2 regions of the Algoriphagus namhaensis genome follow, and region 1 is predicted to be linked to the other one. Evidence: riboswitches for the same ligand, from Rfam matches in the RefSeq annotation. Region 1 holds a riboswitch; the other holds the start of a gene.
The links. Region 1 has a riboswitch for S-adenosylmethionine ahead of ACFOSV_RS15755 (homocysteine S-methyltransferase family protein). Riboswitches for the same ligand answer to the same signal wherever they lie in the genome.
Positions count from the first base shown of each region.

Region 2: linked by a shared signal. The riboswitch ahead of ACFOSV_RS13115 (O-acetylhomoserine aminocarboxypropyltransferase/cysteine synthase family protein) and the one ahead of ACFOSV_RS15755 (homocysteine S-methyltransferase family protein) in region 1 are both predicted to bind S-adenosylmethionine.

Region 1 is NZ_JBHRZS010000007.1:1,685,870-1,690,334, forward strand. Features, by position in the region: gene metH (methionine synthase) at 1-1,290, opposite strand, end outside; gene ACFOSV_RS15755 (homocysteine S-methyltransferase family protein) at 1,296-2,345, opposite strand; SAM riboswitch class I at 2,400-2,500, opposite strand; gene ACFOSV_RS15760 (hypothetical protein) at 2,566-3,888, opposite strand; gene ACFOSV_RS15765 (PAS domain S-box protein) at 3,951-4,465, opposite strand, start outside.
Region 2 is NZ_JBHRZS010000007.1:1,107,239-1,111,703, reverse strand. Features, by position in the region: gene ACFOSV_RS13125 (M20 family metallo-hydrolase) at 1-261, shown strand, start outside; gene argH (argininosuccinate lyase) at 239-1,573, shown strand; SAM riboswitch class I at 1,662-1,770, shown strand; gene ACFOSV_RS13115 (O-acetylhomoserine aminocarboxypropyltransferase/cysteine synthase family protein) at 1,928-3,229, shown strand; gene ACFOSV_RS13110 (homoserine O-acetyltransferase family protein) at 3,237-4,292, shown strand; gene ACFOSV_RS13105 (DUF2147 domain-containing protein) at 4,295-4,465, opposite strand, start outside.

The sequences.
Region 1 (4,465 bases):
ATTTTTCCCAATGTCATGCACATCACCTTTTACGGTAGCCATCAGAATTTTTTTCAAAGAGCTTTCCTCTTGCCCTTCTTCCGGCAAAGGCATAAATGGCTCTAAATAGGCCACCGCTTTCTTCATCACTCGGGCAGACTTCACCACTTGAGGGAGGAACATTTTCCCTTCACCAAATAGGTCTCCCACTACATTCATCCCATCCATCAGCGGGCCTTCGATCACTTTAAGCGGATTGACTAATTCTAGTCTTGCCGCCTCGGTATCCTCTATGATGTAATCCAAAATCCCTTTGACAAGCGCATGTTCGATTCGTTTTGCCACTGGGTCAGATCGCCAAGCCTCGTTTGCAATTTCTTTTTTACCTGTAGATTTTACAGTCTCAGCAAAGTCCAAAAGCCGCTCTGTAGCATCCTCCCTTCGGTCGAAAAGCACATCTTCCACTCGCTCCAAAAGGTCCTTGGGAATGTCATCATATACCTCCAACATCGTAGGGTTCACAATTCCCATATCCATCCCATGCTTGATGGCATGATAAAGGAAAGAGGCATGCATGGCTTCTCGGACAGGATTATTTCCCCGGAAAGAGAAACTTACATTACTCACACCTCCACTTACTTTTGCACCAGGAAGATTGGCTTTGATCCATTTGGTCGCTTCGAAAAAATCCACCGCATTCTTTCTGTGCTCCTCCATTCCTGTGGCCACAGGGAAAATATTAGGATCAAAAATTATATCGTCAGGATTAAACCTGGCCTTCCGCACCAAAAGGTCATAGCTGCGTTTACAGATTTCGATTCGTCTCTCGTAGGTATCCGCCTGTCCGTCCTCATCAAAGGCCATCACCACAACTGCAGCTCCAAATTTCTTGATGGTTTTGGCCTGCTGAAGAAATTCTTCCTCACCATTTTTGAGCGAGATTGAATTCACGATTCCTTTGCCCTGCACACATTTAAGTCCCGCCAAAATGATAGACCATTTCGAACTATCAATCATAATCGGGATTCGAGAAATTTCAGGCTCAGAAGCAATCAAATTTAAAAATTGAGTCATAGCGGCTTCCCCATCGAGCATTCCTTCGTCCATACAGACGTCAAGAATCTGCGCTCCCCCTCGCACTTGGTCCAAGGCCACTTCCAGTGCCTCGTCATAATTTCCTGAAAGAATCAACCGTGCAAATCGCTTCGAACCAGTTACATTAGTTCGCTCACCGATATTCACAAAATTCAGTTCGGGTGTGAACACCAAAGGTTCTAAGCCAGATAGCTTTAATAGGTTTCTAGTCTCCATCACATTCAATCGGCTAAAATATTTTCTTGAGATTCAAGGCTCCGTGGGGCATAGCTTTCGGCCATTTTGGCTAGAGCTGAAATATGATCAGGAGTAGTCCCGCAGCAGCCCCCGAGAATATTCAGCAAACCATCTTTTAAAAATTCATGCACTTGATCTGCCATTTCCTTGGCATCTTGATCATAGGCCCCAAATTCATTGGGAAGTCCGGCATTTGGATAGGCACTCACATAGAAGGGAGCTTTTTGAGCTAGCACTTTAAGATAGGGTCGTAGCTCCTTTGCACCGAGAGCGCAGTTGAGTCCTACGGAAAGGAGTGGTACATGGCTTACGGAAATCAAAAAAGCTTCTGTGGTTTGCCCGGAAAGAGTTCTACCCGAAGCATCCGTAATGGTACCTGAAATCATTATTGGAATCCCTCCTTCTTTGGGATCCAAGGGGATATTTCTTTCTTCAAAAACCTCCTGAATTGCAAATAGCGCTGCTTTAGCATTAAGGGTATCAAAAATGGTCTCCACCAAAAGTATATCCACTCCCCCATCCAAGAGACCTCTAGTCTGCTCCTTGTAGGCATCTGCTAGTTGATCGAAAGTCACCGCTCTAAACCCAGGGTCATTGACATCCGGTGAAATTGACGCCGTTCGGTTGGTGGGTCCCAAAGCTCCAGCTACAAATCGAGGTCGTTTCGGAGTTTGGGAGGATACTGCGAGTGCCACTTCCTTAGCGAGCAAAGCAGATTGGAAATTGATTTGATAAGCTAAGTCAGACAAATCATAGTCCGCCTGAGCAATGGATGTCCCACTGAAGGTATTCGTCTCAATAATATCAGCACCAGCATCCAGATATTCTTGATGAATTTGCTTGATGATTTCAGGTCTGGAAAGGGACAATAGATCATTGTTACCCTTGAGAGGCTTGTGATGATTTGCCAATGCGGGAGTTCGAAAATCCTCTTCTGTCAGCGTATATCGCTGAATCATGGTACCCATGGCACCATCGAGGATAAGAATTCTTTTGGCTAATTGTGCTAGAAGTAAGTCCGTTCTGTTTTGCATAGTCTATAAAAGCTTAATCGAGCAAAACCACGGAAAAAAGTAAATCTACTTCTCCGCTCATCTGTTTCCGGATTCATCCGGAATGGGAGTTAGCACCTTGTTTACAGGTTGCTAAGACGTCAAAGGGCCCTTCCCTCGGTCTTTCTCGATAAGCTCACCAAAGGTAATACCAAATCGATAAAAAACCACCTAACTCGCAATTAAGAATTTAGCCATCAAATTATGGGCGGATTCCGACACTTATATTCCAGTAGGGTGCGGCCATAAAGCCAGCCATTCCGAGCTCGGCAAGTTTGAAATTTGCCAAGGGCAATTCATATCCCAATGAGGTGCTAAAGACCAAATCGAACAGCTTACCGTCTTGAACAGGTAGCCCATACTCTAAAAACACCTCTGGCTTACCGAGTAATCCACCACTTCTCAAATAGCCATCAAAATCTCTTTGCTCCAGCAACTCAGGAAAATCAGGTTTGGAATTTTGGGTAATGGTGTAGCGAATATTGCCATAGCCTAGGCCCGCCAAAGCCCCAAATGCAAAGTTTTTTACCTGAAAAACTTTCATTCCAGCATCTGCATAGACTCTCAGACTGTTTAAACTATGAGATTGAAAATCACTTGCTGCTCCATCCATGGCTAGATTGTATACCTCCAATCCATAAAGCAACTTCTCAGTCTGACCGAGAATTTTGACACCTAGATTCGAGGGCCTTCCTTCCAATGGATTGAGACCGGCTTCCACCAATTGTCGGTTAAATTTATCAGGCTTCGAGAAATGAAAACTATTAAGCAGGTAAAAGGTGATACTCGCGTCCTTATAGAAAAAATTACGGTCAGGAATGGTGATTCCTGCTCCTAGACGAAGAAAAGCACCAGCTTGCGTGTTTTCAAAAGAAACTCCATTTAGGTCCCACTTCCCCTCAAATGGACTGAAGGAATAACCGAACTTCCCAATCAAAGAAACTGATTCTTTTCGACCAGGAATAGGGAAATCATATGTGAGATGAAATCCTATTTCAGTTAAAAAATTCCCGTATTTCCCGCTCCCTTTTTGGATATCATTTTCCCTAAGTATAAAGCCTTCGGCTGGATCTTGGAGAAAGGCATTCAATTGATCCGGCTGCTCTGAGGGGAGCATCTGAAAATTCAGGTAGCCCACTCCTAAAGACATATAATGGATCAACTGAAATTTCGATTCTTCGGTAAAGGAATATCCAACATTGATCAAAGCTCTGGAGGTACGGTAGTCGATTCTATAGTCGTCCAGTTGCCCTCTTCCTCCATGGTTTTGATACAATTCAAAACCAATAACCAAGTCATTCAAACGTGTCTGTGCTCCCAACCCAAAGGTTTGATACCGGTTGGGAAGTCCAGAGATTCCCCGATCTGAGAGTAGCTGATCAAATTGATTGAGTTTGGCCGTAGAAGTACCTCCTAGCACGTACAGAGTACTCCTCTTTTCGTAGAATTTTTGAGCCCATGCAGAAGTAGACACTCCTACCCAAAAGCAAAAAAATACGAATACACGGCTAAAATTAATCCTCATTGATCAGGCTGGTCGAGATAAGCTTGGGATGAAAAGGCAAAATTTATGCTAAAAAAGCTCTTTTATCCCTTCTTATTCAATTGACCCAACAATTTATCGTAAAGGCCCTCAGGAGTGAAAGGTTTGGGGACGAAGTCATTGATCCCAACTTCATTCATCTTTTCTCTAATCTCGTGGATGGAAGATGCTGTAAGAACTAGAATAGGTGTTTGACTTTTGTGAGCATCTGAATGACTTCGAATGTACTCAGCCACCTCAAAGCCATCTACACGAGGCATCTGCAAATCCAAGAGAACCACATCAAAATCAGCTTTTTCAAACTCATCCATGGCTTCTTGTCCATCTGATACCAGCACCAATTTGCCGGTATTCCAGGAAGTTAAAAATTTCTGAATCAGGATCTGATTCACCATATTATCCTCTGCTACCAAAATGGATGCATCTTCTAGAGATTTGGGTGCTGATCGACCGGCATCGGACATAGGTTTTGTTTTTTTAGATGGAATTTTAAAAGTAAGCTCAAATGCAAAATCTGTTCCTCCCTCAGGCTTCATTTGCACTTCTATATCGGATCCAT
Region 2 (4,465 bases), 580 kb from region 1:
CTCCCAGAAGATCACCTAATTCAGAAGGTCTTGGATAACCTAGGTATTGAAAAATATGGAAGTCCTACCCTTTCAGATCAGGCACTCATCCCCTATCCTTCTGTAAAAATTGGCCCTGGAGACTCAGCAAGATCGCATATGGCCGATGAATTTATTTACGTTGAGGAGATTTCTTCGGGAATTACCAACTACGTCAACATCTTAGAAATGTATTTCAATCTTTTAAAATCAAAATCGCATGAAGCTCTGGCAAAAGGATAAAACTAGCCTTAAGGAAGTAGAAAAGTTTACTGTTGGCCGGGATTTGGAGTTTGATCAGCTACTTGCGCCTTTTGATGTGATTGCCTCTATGGCTCATGCGCAAATGCTTTCTTCGATTGGTTTACTCACTGCTGAAGAAAACCTGGAACTTCAGAAAGGATTGAAGGATATCTATTTCGAAATCGAAAAAGGGCAATTTCAAATCCCTGAAGGCGTAGAAGATGTTCACTCGCAAGTGGAATTTCTTCTCACCGAGCGTCTTGGTGAGGTAGGTAAAAAATTGCACAGCGGACGCAGTAGAAATGATCAGGTCCTTGTAGATCTCAAGCTTTTCTATCGGGCTGGCATTCGTGAAATTGTGGAAGATACAAGTGAGCTCTTTGATTTTTTACTCAAATTGTCCGAAAAGCATAAGAATGACCTCATGCCAGGATACACGCATACCCAGCTTGCCATGCCTTCATCCTTTGGTTTATGGTTCAGCTCTTTTGCCGAAGGCCTTACCGAAGACTTGGGTCTTCTTAAAGCGGCATTTGATCTTTCTAACAAAAATCCCTTAGGTTCTGCTGCAGGATATGGATCAAGTTTCCCGCTAAACAGAAGCATGACGGCAGACTTATTGGGCTTTGCAGAGCTTCATCAAAACGTCATTAACGCTCAAAACAGTAGAGGAAAAACCGAAAAAACCATCTCATTTGCACTTTCAGGCCTTGCGGGGACTCTAAATCGTCTGTCTGCTGATGTATGCTTATTTATGAACCAACACTTCGGATTTATTTCATTTCCGGATGAGCTGACGACTGGAAGCAGCATTATGCCACATAAAAAGAATCCAGATGTTTTCGAATTAATTCGAGCCAAAACAAATCAAATTCAAGGAGTTCCAGCTAACGTAACCCTCCTCTTGACCAATACGACCACAGGTTACCATCGCGACTTACAGCTATTGAAAGAAGAGATTTTTCCGGCGATTTCACAGATTCGGGATTGTATTCAGATGACTACTTTTATGCTAAAGTCCATCAAGGTCCGATCAAATATTCTTCAGGATGAGTTTTACAAACATCTATTCTCTGTGGAAGTGGTGAATGAATTGGTTCTTCAGGGCACACCTTTTCGCGATGCTTATAAGCAAGTGGGAAGAGCTATTGAGCGCGGAGAATTCGCTCCCAATCAAAACGAATTGAAGCATACGCATGAAGGGAGTATCGGAAATCTTGGATTGGAAGAAATCCAAAGAAAAATGGACAAAGCCCTTCAATCCTTTGATTTTCAGAAAATTGATTCTTCGATTAAGGCTTTAATTTCATAGGCTAAAAAAATAATTTGCTGGGTTTTGCTTTGATTTTAAAGTAATCCCCTTTTTATTTGCTTCATCCTTTCGCGGATTTTTGCGCAAGGATTTATAAAGAAGAGGTAAGAGACAGGCTCGATGACCCTCTGGCAACCTGGAAAATCCAAGGTGCCAATTCCTGCCAAATAAGATGGTCTTATTTGGAACTATAAATTCTTTGTGACGATGAATAGGATTTTCTACCCAAGTACCCAATCAACACTTCGTAATTCGATTGCAATGCCCCTGAAGCTTCATTTTTGGCTTTCTCAGGCTATGCCCTGCTTTTTAACAATCTCTTTGTATCACATAAACCTATAAACCCCATAAAAAATGTCTACTTATCATTTTGACACACTTCAGCTTCATGCTGGACAAGAACCAGACGGAACCACGAACTCAAGAGCAGTTCCTATTTACCAGACCACATCCTTTGTCTTTAATTCAGCCGAACATGGCGCCAATCTTTTTGGATTAAAGGAATTTGGAAATATCTACACGCGAATCATGAATCCCACAACGGATGTCTTCGAAAAGCGGATAGCCGCCCTTGAAGGTGGTGTAGCGGCAGTTGCGACGGCTTCAGGTCAAGCAGCCCAGTTTATAGCACTAAATAATATTTTGGGTGCTGGTGATAATTTCGTGTCTTCCTCCTATCTCTATGGTGGTACTTACAATCAATTCAAGGTCGCCTTTAAGCGCCTTGGTATTGAAGCCCGGTTTTCAGAAGGACCACAACCAGCTGATTTTGAGAAATTAATTGATGAGAATACCAAAGCGATCTATCTCGAAACCATTGGGAATCCTGAGTTTAATATCCCCGATTTTGATGCGATTGCGGCAGTAGCCAAGGCGCACGACATACCCTTGGTGGTGGATAATACCTTTGGAGCGGGTGGATTTCTTTTCCGCCCTATCGAACATGGTGCAGCTGTTGTGACCTCCTCTGCTACGAAATGGATTGGGGGACACGGTACCTCCATTGGTGGAATCATTGTAGATTCAGGCAACTTCGATTGGGGAAATGGCAAATTCCCACAATTCTCAGAGCCATCCGAAGGCTATCATGGCTTGAATTTTTGGGAAGTGTTTGGAGAAGGAAACCCACTAGGTCTACCAAACATCTCTTTTGCCATCCGTGCGCGAGTTGAAGGATTACGAGACTTTGGTCCAGCGTTAAGTCCATTTAATTCATTTTTGCTTTTGCAAGGAATTGAAACGCTCTCCTTGCGAGTACAGCGAACGGTTGATAATGCCCTTGAAATAGCCAAATGGCTTGAAAATCATCCGAAAGTTGAAAAGGTAAACTATCCTGGTCTTGCCTCTTCACCTTACCATGATTTGGCCAAAAAGTATTTGCGAAATGGCTTCGGTGGTGTACTCTCGTTTGTCCTGAAAGGCGATAAAGAAACCACATCTTCCTTCATTAATAATCTTGACCTGATATCTCATTTAGCGAATGTGGGTGACGCAAAAACTTTGATTATTCAGCCTTCAGCCACCACACATCAACAGCTCTCCGATGCCGAGCAGTTGGCAGCTGGAGTGACTCCCACCCTTTTAAGATTATCCGTTGGGCTCGAGCATGTGGAGGATATCAAGAATGATCTTACCCAAGCTTTTTCAAAACTTTAATTGATCAATGAATTTACAAAGTCAAGTGGCGTTGATTCCAATGAAACAGGAAATATTTCATTCTGCAGAAGAGCTAGAATTAGAGTCTGGTGAAAGGCTTGAAGAATTTGATATTCAGTATACTACCTATGGTGAGATTGCTCCTGATGGGGGCAATGTCATCTGGATAGTACACGCATTGACAGGTGACTCAAACGCTGCAGAATGGTGGAGTGGTTTAATTGGTGAGGATAAATTTTATGATCCCGCAAAAGACTTCATTATTTGTGCAAACCTCTTGGGTTCATGTTATGGATCTACTAATCCCTTGAGCAAAAAACCAGGTTCGGATAAAAGCTTTTTTTATGAGTTTCCCGAACTAACCACAAGAGATCTCGCCTCAAGCTTGGAGCGACTTCGTTTACATCTTGGGATTAGGAAGATTCATACCCTCATAGGTGGCTCTTTGGGTGGACAGGTTGCATTAGAGTGGGCTTGGGAACTGGGTGATAGTCTAAAAAACCTCATCGTTTTAGCCAGTACGGCGAAAACATCACCTTGGACCATAGGCTTTAATGAGACTCAGCGTATGAGCATCGAGTCTGATGTGACTTGGGGCGAAGAGATTCCAAATGCTGGTCAGGTAGGCTTAAAAACTGCTCGGGCCATTGCCATGTTGAGTTACAGACACCCCAAGGATTTTCAACGAAAACAATCAGATACGGAAGAAAAACTGGATCGATTCAAAGCGTCTTCGTATTTGAGATATCAAGGAGAAAAATTGGCAAAGAGATTCAATGCGCTCTCCTATTGGCTACTGAGCAAAACCATGGATAGTCATGATTTGGGAAGAAAAAGAGGGGGTAGCGCAAAAGCACTTTCAGAAATTAAGGCAAGAGTATTAGCCGTGGGTGTAAATTCAGACCTGCTCTTCCTTCCAGAAGAATCCCAGTTCATCAGCTCTCACGCTAAACGAGGGACTTACAAGGAAATCCTTTCTGACGCAGGACACGATGCCTTTTTGATTGAATTTGAGCAATTATCAAGCTATATCGGTTCTTTCTACCTAGAGCAAAAAAGCTAATATCACTTAATACGAGTCCACTCAACAGTACGACCTACCCAGGAAAAACCTATATATCCTTTGACCTCGAGCACTGAATCACCTTTAAGCTTCACCTCACAGGAATAGGTTTTTCCTGACTCTGGGTCATAGATTTCACCATCTTCCCAGGCTCCTTTTTTGTATTTCAGGCC